DNA from 3 places in the Pradoshia sp. genome. Region 3 is predicted to be linked to each of the others. Evidence: riboswitches for the same ligand, from Rfam matches in the RefSeq annotation. Region 3 holds a riboswitch; each other region holds the start of a gene.
The links. Region 3 has a riboswitch for S-adenosylmethionine ahead of ACI35L_RS08115 (O-acetylhomoserine aminocarboxypropyltransferase/cysteine synthase family protein). Riboswitches for the same ligand answer to the same signal wherever they lie in the genome.
Positions count from the first base shown of each region.

Region 1: linked by a shared signal. The riboswitch ahead of ACI35L_RS11380 (methionine biosynthesis PLP-dependent protein) and the one ahead of ACI35L_RS08115 (O-acetylhomoserine aminocarboxypropyltransferase/cysteine synthase family protein) in region 3 are both predicted to bind S-adenosylmethionine.
Region 2: linked by a shared signal. The riboswitch ahead of ACI35L_RS14175 (bifunctional homocysteine S-methyltransferase/methylenetetrahydrofolate reductase) and the one ahead of ACI35L_RS08115 (O-acetylhomoserine aminocarboxypropyltransferase/cysteine synthase family protein) in region 3 are both predicted to bind S-adenosylmethionine.

Region 1 covers NZ_JBJEFJ010000126.1:1,619-7,853, forward strand. Annotated here, with positions in the region: gene ACI35L_RS11375 (cysteine hydrolase family protein) at 1-427, opposite strand, end outside; gene ACI35L_RS11380 (methionine biosynthesis PLP-dependent protein) at 661-1,776, opposite strand; SAM riboswitch class I at 1,845-1,963, opposite strand; gene ACI35L_RS11385 (M42 family metallopeptidase) at 2,095-3,141, shown strand; gene ACI35L_RS11390 (patatin-like phospholipase family protein) at 3,197-4,042, opposite strand; gene ACI35L_RS11395 (GntR family transcriptional regulator) at 4,225-4,596, shown strand; gene ACI35L_RS11400 (ABC transporter ATP-binding protein) at 4,608-5,297, shown strand; gene ACI35L_RS11405 (hypothetical protein) at 5,294-6,127, shown strand; gene ACI35L_RS11410 (hypothetical protein) at 6,141-6,235, shown strand, end outside.
Region 2 covers NZ_JBJEFJ010000159.1:183-6,249, reverse strand. Annotated here, with positions in the region: partial or broken gene metH (methionine synthase) at 1-3,007, opposite strand, end outside; gene ACI35L_RS14175 (bifunctional homocysteine S-methyltransferase/methylenetetrahydrofolate reductase) at 3,004-4,854, opposite strand; SAM riboswitch class I at 4,940-5,044, opposite strand; gene ACI35L_RS14170 (class I SAM-dependent methyltransferase) at 5,168-5,770, shown strand.
Region 3 covers NZ_JBJEFJ010000086.1:35,454-41,688, reverse strand. Annotated here, with positions in the region: gene ACI35L_RS08115 (O-acetylhomoserine aminocarboxypropyltransferase/cysteine synthase family protein) at 28-1,344, opposite strand; SAM riboswitch class I at 1,433-1,542, opposite strand; gene ACI35L_RS08110 (thioredoxin family protein) at 1,675-1,932, opposite strand; gene ACI35L_RS08105 (toprim domain-containing protein) at 1,959-2,294, opposite strand; gene gcvH (glycine cleavage system protein GcvH) at 2,537-2,920, opposite strand; gene ACI35L_RS08095 (arsenate reductase family protein) at 2,995-3,348, opposite strand; gene ACI35L_RS08090 (acyl-CoA dehydrogenase family protein) at 3,433-5,217, opposite strand; gene ACI35L_RS08085 (acetyl-CoA C-acetyltransferase) at 5,296-6,235, opposite strand, start outside.

The DNA of each region.
Region 1 (6,235 bases), on a different contig from region 3:
CCGCTGTATGGAGGACACAAATATCTGTACAAACCCCGACTAAATGAAGCTCGGTGATTCCCCGCTCACGAAGCTTGATATCAAGGTCCGTGCCGGCGAAAGCAGAATAACGCGTCTTGTCAATCCAAAGGACATGGTCTTCGTCCTTGTTCCTATTATACACATTTTGCAGATTTCCAAATAAATCTCTGCCAGCAGTGAAACGGATATTATGGGGCGGGAACAATTTCGTTTCCGGGTGGTAAGGATCATTCTCTTCATGCACATCAATGGCAAATACGACATAATCCTTCCGTTTAATGAATTCTTCTGTCAATGAAACAATATAATCCTCAATTCGCTGCCCTGGCTCACCGCAGGTCAATCTTCCCTCATCTGCCACAAAGTCGTATGTATAATCGATATTAATCAGCGCCTTCAACCGAATCACTCCTCTGAATTTATGGTTGGACTGTCATCAGCATAACAAAAAATCATGCGAGATGTCTTTACAAATAATTTTACAGCTATTCTACCATTTAAGACAGAAGATTTCCGCTTCTTCACCCGTTTTTTCCTTCTTGCCAGCTTTAAGCTGCTTATCTCTTACATTTTCCTAAAATCACCATCATTACTCCATAAGAAAAGCCAGCCCTGCAAAATGGACTGGCTGAACGGATATTATGCTTGCACTTGTTTGCTGCTAACCGCTTCAAAGGCGTTCTTCAGGTCGGCAATTAAATCATCAGCATGTTCGATACCAACGGAGAAGCGGAGCAGCCGGTTACAAACACCACCTGCTATGCGGACCTCCTCCGGGATATCGGCATGCGTTTGTGTAGCCGGGTAGGTCATAAGGCTTTCAACCCCTCCAAGACTCTCAGCGAAGGTGATGACACCAAGGCTTTTCAGGAAGTGATTGACCCATTTCTCAGATTGAAGCCTAAACGAAATCATGCCGCCTTTTCCCGGATAGAGGACATCGATGACCTCCTCCCGCTCCTGTAAGAAAGCCGCGATTTTCCCAGCGTTCTCCTCATGCTGCTTCATGCGGAGGCTCAATGTCTTCATTCCTCTCATGACAAGCCAGGAATCAAATGGCGAAAGGATGGCCCCTGTTGCATTTTGATATTCATCAAGCTTTTGGCAGACATCCTCTCCCTTTGCGACAATGAGGCCAGCAAGAACATCATTATGACCGGCAATATATTTTGTCGCACTGTGAACAACAATATCAGCACCGAGTTCAAGCGGACGCTGCAAGATTGGTGTGTAAAAGGTATTATCAACAATCAAAAGGAGGTTATTCTCTTGACTTAAATCAGCAATTGCCCGGATATCGATTTCCTGCATTAAAGGGTTTGTCGGTGTTTCAATAAAAAAGGCTTTTGTCTGACTTGAAATGGATTCAGCAAAATCTCTATAGGACTGGCATTGAACAAAAGTGATGCCGTATTTCTTCCAGGTTTTTTCGAATAAACGATATGTACCACCATATAAATCAGCTGAAACAAGGATCTCATCACCCGGTTCGAATAATGTGAGCAAAGCATGGATGGCTGCCATGCCAGAACTATAGGCAAAGCCTTGCTCACCGCCTTCAAGGGCCGCGATGGCCTTTTCCAAAACCTCTCGGGTCGGATTTCCTGTCCTGGTATAGTCATAGCCTGTTGATTGTCCAATCCCCTCATGCCTGTATGCGGTCGAGAAATAAACGGGCGTGTTCACCGTACCTGTTTGTGTTTCACTTCGATTGCCGATTTGGGCTAATACTGTTTCAATCTTCCATGCGGTCATTGTTCTGCCCCTCCCAAATAAAAATAAAAAAGCCTTCCAAGAAGAAGACTTATCGAGCTTTACTCTCCTTCTTATCTCTCGAGGCACATAAATATGCATATGCCTTGCAGGATTTAGCACCTTTCCGAATGCATCGGCGGTTGCTGAGACATCATCGGGCCCGTCCCTCCGTCTCTCGCGATAAGATTTGTTCGAATATTCATTTAACTATAATTTACATGGATATCCTAAAAAAGGCAAGAAATTTCTCATCTATTGTACCCTTTTTCCACGGAGGTATATAATAGAGCTATTCACTAATAAGAGGAGTGTCTACAAATGAAAGCAGACGGTCAAGAGATATACGGCTACATAAAAGATTTGGTTTCCATTCCAAGCCCGACTGGCTATACGGAAGAGGCCATTCGTTATACAGAGAACTTTCTGAATACATGCGGAATTGGAAACAAACGGACGAATAAAGGGGCCTTGCTTGCGACAATTAAAGGCCAAGATGATTCTAAACACCGCTTCCTGACAGCCCATGTGGATACTTTGGGAGCAATGGTCAAGGAAATCAAACCAAGCGGGCGTTTAAAGCTGACGATGATCGGCGGCTTTCGCTGGAATGCCTGTGAGGGAGAATACTGCAAGATTCATACAGCAGACGGTAATGTGTACACAGGAACGATTTTACTAAACCAAACCTCTGTCCACGTTTATCAGAAAATGGGTGAAGTGAAACGCGACGATGACCATATGGAAGTTCGGATTGATGCGGTCACCAAATCAAAATCAGATACGCAAGCACTCGGTATTGAGGTCGGTGATTTTGTCTCATTTGAGCCTCGGGCAGAGCTTGCTGGGGACGGCTTCTTAAAGTCAAGGCATCTGGATGACAAAGCGAGTGTCGGCATCCTACTCTACTTGATAAAACAACTGAAGGAACAAAACATCGCCCTTCCATACACTACCCATTTCCTTATTTCCAATAATGAAGAAATCGGCTATGGCGGAAACTCTAATATTCCGGACGAAACTGTTGAGTATTTAGCTGTGGATATGGGCGCAATTGGAGACGGCCAAACAACGGACGAGTATAGTGTATCCATCTGCGCGAAGGATTCAAGCGGTCCTTATCATTATGGCCTGCGCCAGCATCTTGTCAAATTAGCCCAGGAGCATGATATTGATTACCGTGTTGATATATATCCTTTTTATGGATCTGATGCCTCCGCTGCCATCCGGGCCGGGTATGATATCGTTCATGGATTAATCGGACCGGGGATTGACGCCTCTCATGCGTTTGAGCGCACACATATCAGTTCCATTGAACATACGGCCAATTTGATTTGGCATTATTTGCAGTCAGAGCTAGTCGTCTGATTATTGCCTAAAAAAGGGGTGGGAATAGATGGGTCTATTCCTCCCCCTTTTTATCTCATAATAACTCCTTCAATTTTCCATATGCTTTCTTTGCTTCCCGGTAGCCTTCCTCATACAGATTCTCAAGCTTTTGCGGATTCCGTCCGATGGTGGAAACATCAAGCCTCCGTATTGGCTGGATAATAACAACGTTCCCCTTCTCCTCTTCCTCCTTAAGATACTTTATCGTGTCATTATAGACGATATGATGGTTTTTCATTGCTTTCAAAAGTCCCGCATATTTCCCATATTTCCTTGAGGCAAGCCAATTCCAATTTGATGGTGCCTCTCTATATCCTTTATTCTTCGTTAATACAACAATGTTTTTCGTGTTTCCGTCTTTCACCGATTTCTTAATGGGAATAGGATCGGTCACACCCCCATCAAGGAGATATCGTCCATTAAAGGATACCTCCGGTGCAAACAACGGCAAGGAGCTGGAAGCCCTTAGTATGGTAAGCATATCCTTACTATATGATTGTTTATCAAAATAAACAGCTTCGCCAGTCTCACAATCGGTCGTTCCAACGACAAAGCCTTCCTTTGAGCTGCAGAATGTTTCCATATCAAAAGGAATTAGCTCATTTGGCATTTTGTCAAAAATTAAATCCATTCCAAACAATTCCCTATTTCGCAAAAAGCGCTTAAAGGAGATGTATTCAGGATGTCGACTGTATTCAATGATCACCTGATGATTCCGATTCATTTGGCGGGCAATATAGGAGCTGCCATTACATGCCCCTGCTGAAACTCCAATGGTATACGGGATATAGATATCCTCCTCCATCAAATACCTCAGGACACCCGCAGTGAAAGCTCCTCGCATTCCGCCCCCCTCCAAAACAAGCCCTGTATTCTGCATATGCACCATCTCCTTGGCTTAGTGTCTATACCGGTGTCATCCTACTTTTTCCCTCTTTCAATTAAAAAATAAGCATTATTTTCATAGAAGTTATTGACATCTATGGTGTATTACCAGTATAGTACACCTTAAGGAGTGTATGAACCATATAGTACACACACCAAGAATTAGGAGGTGAATGGATGTCATTCCTCATTAATAACCGCGATCCCGTTTACTTACAGGTTGTCCGTTACTTCAAGGAACGAATTGCGACTGGAGAATTGGCAGGAGGACAGGAAATCCCATCTCGCCGTGAACTGGCCGGTTTATTGAAAATCAACCCGAATACCGCACAAAAAGCCTATAAGGAAATGGAGGAACAAGGATTGATTTATACAGAGCGCAATTTCCCAAGCCGTGTTACGACAGATGAAAAGATCTTAAACGGCGTCCGCGAGGAATTGATTCAAGAGGCAGTCGATGCCTTCATCCTAGCCGTCAAGCCCATTCAAGTACCAGTTGACGAATTGGTTGATATTGTGAAAAAGAATTATCTTACCGAAGAGAAATAAGGAGGAGAACTATGCTGCAGGTAAAGAACGTAACAAAAAAGTTCGGCAGGAAACGTGTATTGGACGATGTAAGCTTCACGGCGAATAAAGGTGAAATCACCTGCCTGATCGGTATTAACGGCGTCGGAAAGACGACCATCATGAAAGCCATCCTTGGACTTACACCCGTCAATGGCGGCGAAATCCTCATTGATGGAGAACACCGAAAGAAAAGCACCTATGAGAAATTAACTTTCATTCCGGATGCATTAACCATGCTTCCAGGCTTTACGATAAAACAGGCAATGGATTTCATGACTGATTTCTATGAAAGCTGGAACCAAGACCGTGCTGATGAATTGCTTCAATTCTTTAAGTTAAACGAGGAACACCGTATTTCCACCCTTTCAAAAGGAAATACAGCCAAGGTTAATCTCCTATTAGGTCTTGCTCAGGATACAGACTATGTCCTCATGGATGAACCGTTCTCCGGAATTGATATCTTCAGCCGAGAACAAATTGCCAATGTATTCACGAGTCATTTAATTGAAGACCGAGGCGTCATCATCACAACTCATGAAATCAATGATATAGAACACTTAATTGATAAAGTAGTCGTATTAAACCATGGCACCGTCTATAAGGAGTTTAACGCAGAGGACATGCGGATCAAGGAAGGGAAATCCGTCGTGGATGTACTGAGAGAGGTGTATATACAATGAATCGATATTTAAAGCTAGTGAACCTGGAAGTTTCACGGGTAGCGAAAGTATTATTTGGGGGCTTGGCTGCTCTATTCATCATTCAAATGATTGGAGTATGGATAACATCCAATCAATATATGAGCCGTGCGAACGAGGCCATTATGAACGGAGAGAGCGTTCAATCGATTGTAGACAATTATTCTTATATGAGCATGCTTAGCTTCAGTGATAAAATTTATTTTATCGGACCTATCGCTCTTTGTGTGGGTGCTGTCTTCTTTTATATCTTTTTGATTTGGTACCGGGACTGGAGCGGTAAGAATACGTTCATCTATCGCCTTCTTATGCTGCCGACCGCTCGACTTTCCGTTTATTTTGCCAAAGCAACCGCTATAATGATTATTATCTTCACAATGGTTGCCGCTCAAATGGTCTTCATCCTAATCGAAAGCAGCTTCATGGAATTGCTCACACCAGCTGAGTATTTAAAAGAAGCGACCATCAGCCAGATGGCCAGCTATAATATATATTTGTATTACATCATCCCAGGTACCTTCACAGAATTTATCCTCTACTATGGTGGCGGATTCATCGTCCTGACGGTATTATTTGCAGCTATCCTGATGGAACGTTCGTTCAGATGGAAGGGGCTATTCCTCGGTTTGATTTATATCGCCTTTGCGGTATTCCTGACTTTATCACCAATCGGAGTTTTAATTATGCTCGATAAAGCCGACTATTTCTATCCATCAGAAGTCGTCTACATGACGATTGCCTCAAGTATGGTTACCGGAGCCCTGTCTGTATGGATCAGCCATTATCTATTAAATAAGAAAGTTACCGTATAGGAGGAAGTAATAGATGAAAAAATATTTAACTTTAACGATTCTGACTGTCTTCCTGCTCGCAACCTTCTCCATCTACTATATTCAATCGGCCTTAGCAAAAGATGACAA
Region 2 (6,067 bases), on a different contig from region 3:
CTTCATCCGCCACATAATCAGCCAGACACAGATACGGATTCTTCCGTTGTCGCGGGAAGGTAAAGCTTTCAATGACCTGGGTCCTGCTTTCGTCTGAGTAGATTTTCAGTTCATTGCCTTTACTTGCCGCAGGGTAGAACCGATAGGCAGCATGCAGCTTAATCAAGTCTTGTTCAACAATTTCATTGACAATGGATAGCAGGTTCATCACTTTTGGGTCTTCCTCAGCAATCAGCTTATCAATATTGCCTTTTAAGCCGAAATGGTGTCCAAAAAGCATTTGCTTATTGATATATGGATATACTTGCTTCAGCGGATAGTCTCGCAGGATATGGCGTTCTAAGTCCTCTGGTACTGGCGGACTTAACTGGTCCTGCACCGTCTTAAGAGGTGTTTCAGCACTCTCAATGGCTGCTACCTTAACCGCCTCAGGTTCTTTCGTTTTTCGTTTCTCTCCTAGTATTTCCTTGAGGAAATCTGCTTGTGTTTCTTGGTCATGCAGCTGGTTTACAAGATCAAGGCCTTTCATGGCATCCTTCGCATATACGACGGGTCCAGTATATTCTGGAGCAATCTTATTTGTGGTAAATCTCCTCGTTAAGGCTGCGCCGCCGACAATGATTGGCGTATTGATTCCAGCCTCCTTCAAGTCTTGTGCCGTTATGACCATTTGCTGGGCTGATTTCACAAGCAGACCGGATAAACCGATGATGGTTGGATGTTCCTTTCGTACCGCCTCGATAAGGGTTTGAGGGGTAACCTTGATGCCCAGGTCCACGACTTCGTATCCATTATTGCTTAAGATGATGTCAACGAGGTTCTTCCCAATATCATGAACATCCCCCTTCACGGTTGCGAGCACCATTTTGCCCTTAACAGTCTTATCACCGGACGTTGTCATCAGCGGTTCAAGCTGGGAGACAGCTGCTTTCATTGCTTCTGCACTTTGAAGTACCTCAGCAACGATGAGCTGATTATCATTGAACAACTCGCCAACCTTGGCCATCCCCGCCATTAGCGGCCCATTGATAATATCAAGAGGGGCCATTCCTTCTGTGAGAGCTTCATCAATATCCTCCTTCAGTCCCTCCTTCGTTCCTTCAATGATATATTCAGGAAGGCGCTCAAGAAGCGGCAGCTTTTCCTTCTGCTCTTTTTCCACCGGTTTCTTCGTACGGTAAAATTCCACGAATTTCGAGAGCGTTTCATCAGAATTATGAAATAGCAAGCCTTCTGAAAGCTTGATTTCCTCCTCAGGTATGAGGGCAAACCTTTGCAGATTCTCTGTATTGACGATGGCATAGTCAAGCCCAGCCTTCGTGCAGTGATACAAATAGACGGCATTCAACACTTCCCTTCCTTCAGAAGGAAGCCCAAAAGAAACGTTGCTGATTCCGAGGATGGTGAGTGTACCTGGGAACTCCTTCTTGATGGCAGCTAATCCTTCAACTGTTTCGGCAGCTCCATTTCGATATTGCTCATCTCCCGTTCCAACTGGGAAGACGAGTGGATCAAAGATAATATCCTCCGGATGAATTCCATATTTCTTCGTCAATAACTCATAGGAACGACGGGCAACCTCAAGCTTTCGTGCAGCACTTACCCCCATCCCCTTCTCATCAATCGTTCCGACGACAAGGGCTGCGCCATATTGTTTCGCCAGCGGAATGATACTCTCAAATCGCTCTTCCCCGTCCTCAAGATTGATGGAGTTGATGATGGCCTTCCCTTGGGAATAGCGAAGTGCTCGTTCAATGACGGCTTCATCTGTTGAATCAATCACAAAGGGAACCTTCACTTTATTGGCGACAACCTTCATGAATTGCTCCATATCCTCTACCTCATCGCTGTCAGGGTCAGCCAGACAGACATCAATGACATGCGCTCCCTTTTTCACCTGTGCGCGGGCAATTTCGGCAGCCTCTTCAAAGGCCCTTTCTTTAATAAGCCGCTTGAATTTACGTGATCCAATAACATTGGTCCGTTCTCCAACAAATAATGGGCGCATGGAATCGTCATAGGTCAGCGCTTCAATTCCTGAGAGCATATGCTTCATTTGAGGCTCCGGTGCTCTGCGGGGCTCAATCCCTTTGACTGCTTCGGCAATAGCCCGAATATGATCTGGGGTCGTTCCGCAGCATCCGCCGACAAGATTGATCCATCCTTTTTCCGCGAATTGCTTGATTTTCTTAGATAAGGATTGCGGCGTTTCATTGTACTGACCGTTCTCATCTGGCAGCCCTGCATTTGGATAACAGCTGACAGCACTTGGCGTCAGCTCGGATAAACTGCGCAGATGCTCGGCCATGAATTCTGGACCTGTTGCACAATTAAGCCCAATCGCCAATGGATTCATATGGGCGGACGATATATAAAATGAATCGATCGTTTGTCCGGCAAGTGTTGTTCCCATTGGCTCAATCGTCCCTGATAGAATCAGCGGAAGCTCTCTCCCTTTTGAGACGAAGGCATTCTGCATTCCGATATACGCAGCCTTTACATTCAGCATATCCTGGCTGGTCTCAAGGAGGAGCAGATCAACTCCGCCGTCAATTAAGCCCCTCACCTGGGTTTCATAGGATTCGACGAGCGTCTCAAATGTCGTTCCTCCGGTTACGGATAAGGTCTTGGTTGTCGGTCCCATTGAGCCGGCCACAAAGCGCGTCCCGTCTTCTGTTCCGAGACCATCGACAGCCTCTCTCGCAAGCTGGGCTGATTTCACATTCAACTCATAGGCAAGATGGCTTAATCCATATTCATCTAGGACAATCGGTGTCGCACCGAATGTATTCGTCTCGATAATGTCAGCTCCCGCAAGCAAATACTGCTCATGGATGGTTCGAATTGCATCCGGTCTTGTGATGGACAAATATTCATTGCACCCATCATATTCCTCCCCTCCAAAATCCGCTTCCGTCAGATTAAGTGCCTGGATCATCGTTCCCATTGCCCCATCAAGGATGACAATTCTCTCATTCAGTAAATCTCTTAATTTATGTGAATTCATTGTTCAAACACATCCCCGCTTATGACTGATTTCTTCGTGCTGGCGTATGCCACAAGTTCTCCGCTTAATTCATATCTCATAAAAGGTGTAATAATATAATGTCCGTTAAAATATTCTGCCGCCGCATCCAAAAGCTCCTTAGAAATGGCGAGACTTTCCCTCATCGATGCCTCCGCATCTGTTCCTGCCTTTTCCATTGCACGCAGCACAGGCTCCGGCAAGGTAATTCCCGGCACCTCATTATGCAGGAACGAGGCATTCCGGTAACTCGTCAGCGGCATGATCCCAATAAAGATCGGGGCTTTAATATGCCTGGTCGCTTCATAAACTTCCCGAATTTTCTCGACGGAAAATACCGGCTGCGTGAGGAAATAATCCGCTCCCGCCTGGATTTTCTTCTCCATTCTCACAACAGCCTTATCCACATATTTTACATTTGGATTGAAAGCCGCAGCCACCTCGAAATTCGTCTGTCCGCCCAGCGATTTCCCCGAATAGGAAATACCCGCATTGAACTGTTTGACTAATGAAATCAAGTCAATGGAAGACAAGTCATAGACAGAGGTTGCACCTGGAAAATCACCGATTTTCGAGGGATCTCCCGTTACAATTAGGACCTCATTAAGCCCTATTGTGTGCATCCCCATTAAATGAGATTGCAAGCCGATGAGGTTGTGGTCGCGGCACGTCAAATGGACAAGTGGATTCTTCTTCAGCTCAGCCTTCAGCAAGGAAGCAATCGCGACGTTTGATATGCGAGGGGAGGCCAGAGAGTTATCCGCTAGCGTAATGGCATCAGCCCCCATCTCGTGCAAATATCGACTCCCCTTCATGAACTCTTCCACTCCAAGCGTTTTCGGCGGATCCAATTCTACGAGAATAGCAGGCCCTTTCTTCACCTTCCCTAAAATCGTCTCTTTATCCGGCTGTCGAAAATCATAGGTGTAGACATGGGATTTTCGGCTGATGACCTCCTTCTTTTCTGTCAAAGGCACAAGACCAAGAATCCCCTTTTTAATGGCCCGTACATGGGCGGGCGTTGTCCCGCAGCAGCCGCCAATTAACCGCACACCCTGTTCCACGAGCTGTTTCGCTGCGCTGACAAAATAATCTGCATCAGTCGAGTAAACATAACGGCCATCCGTAAAGTCGGGCAGACTCGCATTAGGATAGGCAGAGTAGAAGGCATCTTCTCTTAATGGCACCTCCTCGAATGAACGAATCATATGGTAGGGCCCCATGCGGCAATTTAACCCAATGATATCGGCTCCTTTTCCTTTGATCAGGTCAAAGGCATCCTTCACCTGCATGCCATTTTGAAGCAGGCCGACTTCATGCAAGGAAATATTGGCGACAATCGGTAAATTCGTTTGCTTTCTTGCTATCTCAAGGACATATAATAATTCCTCTAGGTCATAATAGGTTTCCAGGATTAGACCGTCCGGCTCTTCTAGAAGAAGCGCATCCAGCTGCTCCTTGAAATAGGTCCCAATCTCCGTCAAGCTTAGCTCGGATTTCCGTACGCTGCGTAGCCCGCCTATCGTACCAAGGACATAAACCCGGCCTGCTGCCGCTTCCTTGGCAAGCCTGACTCCCTCCCTGTTTATCCGCTCAACCTCACCTTCAAGTCCGTAGCGCTTCAGCTTGTGAAAGTTAGCTCCAAATGTATTTGTCTGAATCAGATCGGCACCTGCTCCTATATATTCCTTATGTAATTCGGCAATCCGTTCTGGATTGGTGAGATTTAATTCCTCATAGCATGTATCTATCCCAAAGGAATAGAGCAATGTACCGCTCGCTCCATCTCCAACAAGGATTTCCCCCTTAAGTCTCTCTAGTAAACGCATCTTTTCCCCTCCCCTTGAGTATGCAGATGGATGTCCGATTATAAAGAAAGAGCCTTTCAAAAATGAAGGCCCCAGTTATGTACGGCACTCATCTTTCAAGCTAAGCTTGCTGGATTTAGCACCTTGGACACTGTTTGTCCAGGTTGCTGAGGTTTCGCAGGGCCAGTCCCTCCGCCTCTCTAGATAAGAAAATATTGGATTGTTTATTAAATTTACTACAAATTTTCAGTAATTTCAATTTATTTAGAAAATTATTCTCAGAAAGTTACCCCTCACCCATATTTGGGTAATAAGGGAATGAGGTGAATGATGTATGAAGGATTTCGTTTCAAAGCAATTTAAAGAACCAAAGGGATTGATTGGAAAAGCAGCAGGCAAGGTCATGGCAGTTGAAAATGGCGTATTATATGATTGGACCTTCAAGGAGCTCGGATTGGTAAATGGAGATAAAGTACTCGAGATTGGATTTGGCCCAGGTGAGGGGCTGCATATGCTTCTCTCTTCCTTCCCGAAATGCCGTCTTGATGGCTTTGATCCATCACAGGCAATGATAGACTTGGCCAAAGAGCGAAATGAAGACTCCCTGAAAAGCGGGCGTCTCACCATCACGCTTGGAACAGCTTTAGATGTACCATTAGAGAATCAATATAACCGTATATACAGCGTTAACAGTTTCCCTATGTGGGAGGAAAAAGAAACCTCCCTTAGCCGTTTGCATGCCCTTTTGACAACTGGAGGAAGCCTCACCATCACCGTCCAGCCCCGGCAAAAGGATGCCACCATCAAACACGCTGCCAAGCTCTCCCTCGAGATTTCGTCACTCATGAAAAGGACTGGATTCCATTCCATCAGAACAAATGAAATGGAGCTGAAACCATGTACCGCTGTTTCCGTCAGCGGGATAAAAGGGGACTAAGCTATTTTAATAAAGATTGTAAGAGGCACCCTAAAAGTCAGAATCAAAATCTACCTTTTGGGGTGTTCGATTATCACGAACTAATCAGCTATTGGATATGATTCTTATCAATCAGTTAATAACTCAGTCTTATACGTAGACCGAATATTTACCGGTATTTTATTAAAAATGTGAAGGGGAATTCCCCTTTCACACTTTTAAAGTGTGTATGGAATCTCCAATAATAAATAAAAAAATGGGGTAAGTTGGTTCGTAAACAAACTCCATCCAGCCCTCTGGAATGTGTATCTCTTTCAT
Region 3 (6,235 bases):
GACTTTTTATTTTACCACAAAATTCTATCATTTCGTTGTAACGGATTGGGAGCTGATGCCTGTTGCCTTCTCGATAGCAAGCTCAAGCTCTTCGATTAAATCCTCCACATTCTCAATCCCGATGGAAAGACGAACGAGATCATCAGTCACCCCGGATGCCTTCAAATCTTCTCCCCTTAATTGCTGGTGAGTCGTGCTTGCGGGATGAATAATCAAGCTCTTCGCATCTCCGACATTCGCGACATGTGACCACAGGCCGATTGTATCAATCAATGTCTTTCCGGCAGCCCTTCCGCCCTTGATGCCGAAAACAGCTACAGCACCCGCTCCTTTTGGCAAATATTTATTGGCGAGCTCATAATCAGGATGGTCTGGATCACCTGGATACAGAACCCAGCTTACAGCTGGATGCTGCTTTAAGTATTCAATGATCTCCTCAGTATTGGCAATATGCTCCTTCATCCTGACATGCAGGGTTTCAAGACCAAGAATAAATTGAAATGCATTGTATGGACTTAAGGCTGGACCCAAATCCCTTAATAGCTGGACTCTCGCTTTAATAATATAGGCAGCTGCCCCAATGGCCTCGCTGTAAATGATGTCATGATAGCTTGAATCAGGCTCCGTAAACCCTGGGAATTTCGGAGAATTCCAGTCAAACTTTCCTGCATCCACAATAATGCCCCCTAAGGTTGTTCCATTCCCAAGCAGCCATTTCGTTGCAGAGTGAACAACAATATCTGCTCCATGCTCAATTGGCCGGCATAAATACGGGGTCGCAAATGTATTGTCAACAATAAGCGGAATACCAGCCTCATGGGCAATCTCTGCCACCTTTTCAATATCCAGTACACTCAAGCTTGGATTACCGATTGTTTCTCCAAAGACAGCCTTCGTCTTCGGCGTGATAGCCTGTCTGAAATTCTCCGGATCACTTGGGTCGACAAACTTCACCTCTATTCCATATTTAGGGAGTGTTGTCGCAAATAAATTATATGTACCCCCGTAGAGTGTAGAAGCTGCCACAATTTCATCGCCTGCACCCGCAATATTCAAAATGGACAATGTGACGGCTGCTTGACCGCTCGCAACAGCAAGCGCACCAATTCCACCCTCAAGCTCTGCAACCCTTTCCTCAAGGACACTCGATGTCGGATTGTGAATCCGGGTATAAATATAGCCAGGCTCTGATAACCCGAATAAATTGGCCGCATGGTCTGTATCCTTAAATAAATAAGCATTGGATTGATAGATAGGCACGGCCCTTGCTCCAGATAATGCATCTTCCTGCAGCCCTCCATGAATTCCTACTGTTTCAAAGCGATACTTCTTCTTTTCTCCCATCCTTCGACACTCCTTTTCATCTTTTGTGATTTCCCGGAAAATAAAAAACCTCTTCACTTAGGAGAAGAGGGTAGATTCGATTCATCTCGCCTTATCTCCCGGAATATGATTCCGCAGGATTTAGCACCGTGCATCACATTTAGTGATACCGGTTGCCGGGCTTCAACGGGCCAGTCCCTCCGCCACTCTCGATAAGTTATTCAGTTTAGTTGATTAAAACTATAGCATAGGAAAAAAAAGGAGTCAATTGATAATTCTGAATTTTTAATTATTAATACCCACAAAAAAACAGACTGTTTACTCGAAATAACAGATCTGTTTTCTTACACTCTATAAATCACGCAATCGTGCAATAAGATACGGAACCGACTGGAAGGCATATATTTTATCAACCACCAGCTCTCCTTCCAGGAGAATTAAGCATGGCACACTCTCAATTTGATATTGTTCCGCAAGCTCCTTAGCATAATTTAAGTTCACTCTTTCGATTTCGACATTGCACACTAGCTCTTCAGCCACATCAAGCATCTTTCCTGCGACTTGGCATGTACCGCATAAGGGGGTATACGCATAGATAGCTTTCTTCATGAATCTTCTTCGATCCTCTCTATCTTTTATTGATTGAACGATTTCACAAGAATATCGGCTTCTGTTAGAACCTCTGCAATATGACGGGCAGGGGCATCCTCGACCTCTCGATACACTCGATCTATATATAAATGCTCCGCATTCGGGAGCTCTCTTCTTAATTGACGTCTTAATTTCTCTCCAGATTCATCGGCATCCACCAGTATATATACATCCTTATCCTCAAGAGATTCCACTAATTCATCCAGCTTCTCAAGCCCTATTGTTCCATTCGTGCAAATGATTTCTATATCCTCAGCCAAAACGGCCAATACCTTCTTTCGGTCGCGATTGCCTTCTACAATGATGACCTTGTCCGTCATTTCATCACCTTTTCCGAGCTATTATAAGCCTTCCTTCTATTATACGTATCATACCCCATGCAAGGTAAATGTAACAAACCAACTCTTTGCATAAAGCTTTTCTCGGTTCTCTAACAATCAAAAGCATGTTATTAGTATGCAGATTATGTAGTTCTAAGAAGGCAAGCCGCATTCAAAGGACAAATAGATAGGCATTAAAAAAAGGAAGGACATCTCCTTCCCTTTCTCATATCCTTTAAGAATTAGTCTTCATTAATGGCTTCTTCATATTGTTCAGCGCTGAGTAAATCCTCTAATTCACTGCTGTTAGATGGTTCAACAATAATCATCCATGCTTTTTCATATGGAGATTCGTTGACATATTCAGGGCTGTCACTCAGCTCCTCATTAATGGCAACAACCTTTCCGCTGATTGGCGCATAGAGCTCAGAGACCGTTTTAACAGATTCTACGCTTCCGAATGGTTCGTCTTTTGTGATTTCATCATCCACTTCAGGAAGTTCAACAAAGACGATGTCACCAAGCTCCGCTTGGGCGAAATCAGTGATTCCAATACGCACTGTTCCATCTTCCTGCTTAACCCACTCATGCTCTTTTGTGTATTTCAAATCCTTCAGTATGCTCATTTTGCTCTACCCCCATATTATGTAGTCTTTCATCATCTCTATCATGACATCAAACGATTTTTTTGACAATTAATTCATGCCCATACAGACTCAAAATTTTCTTCCTTAAAGCCGATGGTTGCCTTTTCCCCGTCATACGCAATCGGACGCTTGATTAACATTCCGTCAGAGACCAATAAGGAGAGCATCTCATCCTCAGACATTCCCTTCAGTTTGTCCTTTAACCCTAATTCACGATATTTCATTCCACTTGTATTGAAGAGCTTCGTCAAAGGTAAACCGCTTTTTTCATATATCGCTTTAAGCTCTTCTTTTGTCGGCGGGGTTTCAGCGATATGGATGGCTTCATAGGCTGCGCCATGATCATCCAGCCATTTTTTCGCTTTCCTGCATGTCCCGCATTTTGGGTACCAATAAAACGTCATCATATTTATCTTCACCTCATTTGAAGCATATCATATCCGCACGAAAAAAGCCCAGCACATGCCGGGCTTCATAACATCTACTTTTCATTAAAGAACAAAGCGCTCTGCTTCAACGATTTTTTCTGCTGCTTCGCGTTTAAGCGCAATCACGTTTACTGGAGTAAAACGAGTGAATTTGCGAAGGGCAGATGTCATCATGCGAAGAGTATCACCTGTTTCTGTGCCAACAAGGGTTTCCTTCGCATGCTTCTCAATTTCTCCAAATGCTTCCTGGCAGAAGATTTGTGTGTAAAGAAGCTTCTGTTTGTTCTTCTCTAGACCAGTTGCACGAATGGCCTTTTCGGTACGAAGGACAACAGATTCCATAGCATAGATGTAAGAAGCAATATCTGCAATATTCACAAGGATTTCTTGCTCCTTCTCAAGCTCTGTACCGAATTTTTGAGCAGCCAGGCCGGCAATCATGATCCCGATTTTCTTCGCGTTTTTCACTAGCAGCTTTTCTTGATCAAGCGGCTCTTCTCCTGCTTCTTCCGGCATCATCATCATAAGGCCTTCAGAAATCTCTTGGGCTTTTTGAAGCAATGGCAGTTCGCCTTTAAGCGCTTTTTTCAAGAAGGTACCTGGTACAAGCAAACGGTTGATTTCGTTTGTTCCTTCGAAAATACGGTTAATACGAGAGTCACGATAAATTCTTTCGATCTCATATTCAGCCATAAAGCCATATCCGCCGTGAATTTGTACGCCTTCATCGACAACATAATCTAATACTTCAGAGGCAAAGAATTTATTGAGAGAGCACTCGATGGCATACTCGGCAATGGATTGTGCAACTGCTTTGCCATCTTTTACTTCTTCATCGCTCAAGCGGCTCATTCTTTCTTCAAATAAACCAACTGTTCTATAAACAGAGCTTTCAGAAGCATAGATTTTGGATGCCATTGTCGCAAGCTTCTCTCTAGTCAGATTGAAGGAGGAAATTGGTGTTTTGAACTGCTGACGCTGATTTGCATAGCTTGATGCAAGCTCAAGAGCGCGTTTGGAGGCACCTACTGCACCTACACCCAACTTGTAACGTCCGATATTTAAGATATTAAAGGCGATGACATGTCCTCGTCCAACTTCGCCTAGAAGATTTTCAACTGGAACCTCAGCATCTTCCAAAATCAATGTACGTGTTGAAGAGCTCTTGATTCCCATTTTCTTTTCTTCTGCTCCTGTAGAAACGCCTGGATATTCTCTTTCGACGATGAAAGCAGAGAATTTGTCGCCGTCGATTTTCGCATAAACAACGAATACATCTGCGAATCCAGCATTCGTGATCCACTGTTTTTCTCCGTTAAGGATGTAATGAGTACCCGCTTCATTCAATTTAGCTGTTGTTTTCGCACCAAGTGCGTCAGATCCTGAGCTCGGCTCAGTTAGTGCATAGGCAGCCAATTTTTCACCTGTCGCAAGAAGCGGCAAGTATTTTTGTTTTTGTTCTTCATTACCGAACAAGACAATTGGAAGGGAACCAATTCCAACGTGAGCGCCATGAGTAATGGAGAACCCTCCTGCAGGAGCCATTTTCTCTGTAATTAGCGCAGAACTAATCTTATCTAGACCAAGGCCGCCGTACTCTTCTGGTACGTCAGCTCCTAGTAATCCAAGCTCTCCAGCTTGCTTCAATAGTTTGACAGAACGGTCAAATTCATGCTCCTCCAAGTATTCGACTTGTGGAATGACTTCATTGACCAAATAGTCTTGAGTTGTTTTCGCAATCATTTTATGCTCATCTGAGTAATCTTCCGGTGTGAACATTTTCTCTGCATCGATATCTTCAATTAAGAATGCTCCGCCTTTTAACACTTCTTCTGTTTGGTTAGCCATTTTCTTCGTTCCTCCTTAATGTTTGGCTCCGGCAAAAAGGTACTGACCTCTTCTGCCGGAGTGAATTCTATTCATCTATTAAGCCAGTAATTCGAATACGCCTGCAGCACCCATTCCGCCGCCGATACACATGGTCACGACACCGAATTGCTCATTGCGGCGCTTCATTTCATGCAGAAGGCTGAGTGTCAATTTCGTTCCAGAGCAGCCCAACGGATGCCCAAGCGCAATGGCTCCGCCGTTAACATTGACCTTTTCTTCATCCAAGCCTAGATGACGGATAACCTGAATGGATTGAGAAGCAAACGCCTCATTTAATTCAAACAAACCGATATCAGACAGGCTTAATCCAGCGAGTTTAAGTGCCTTTGGAATAGCCTCAACTGGACCAATTCCCATAATCTCTGGCGGTACACCTGCAACCGCGAAGGAATGGAATTTCAAAAGCGGTTTTAATCCTTCAGCAATAGCCTTTTCCTTATCCATTAACAAAACAGCAGCAGCACCGTCACTCGTTTGAGAAGCATTCCCTGCAGTGACCGTACCGGTGACGGAGAAAGCTGGGCGCAGTTTGCCAAGTACTTCTGCCGTTGTTCCTGGTCGAACACCTTCATCAGTATCGAATTGGATTTGCTTTTCAATCAATTTATTATCTGCCCCAACCTGACGAAGGGTTACGTCAACCGGAACGATTTCATCCTTGAATTTTCCTTCAGCGATTGCTTTAGCCGCTCTCTCATGGCTTCGTACAGCAAACGCATCCTGATCCTCACGGGAGATATTGAATTTCTTTGCTACTTCCTCAGCTGTGTGGCCCATACCCATATAATATTCAGGAGCCGTTTCAGCCAATGTGGCATTAGGGCGGACGACATGACCCATCATCGGGACCATGCTCATCGATTCCACCCCGCCGGCCAGCACCGTATCAGAATGGCCGAGCATAATGCGCTCCGCTCCGTAGGCAATCGATTGAAGGCCAGAGGAACAATAGCGGTTGATGGTGATAGCTGGCACA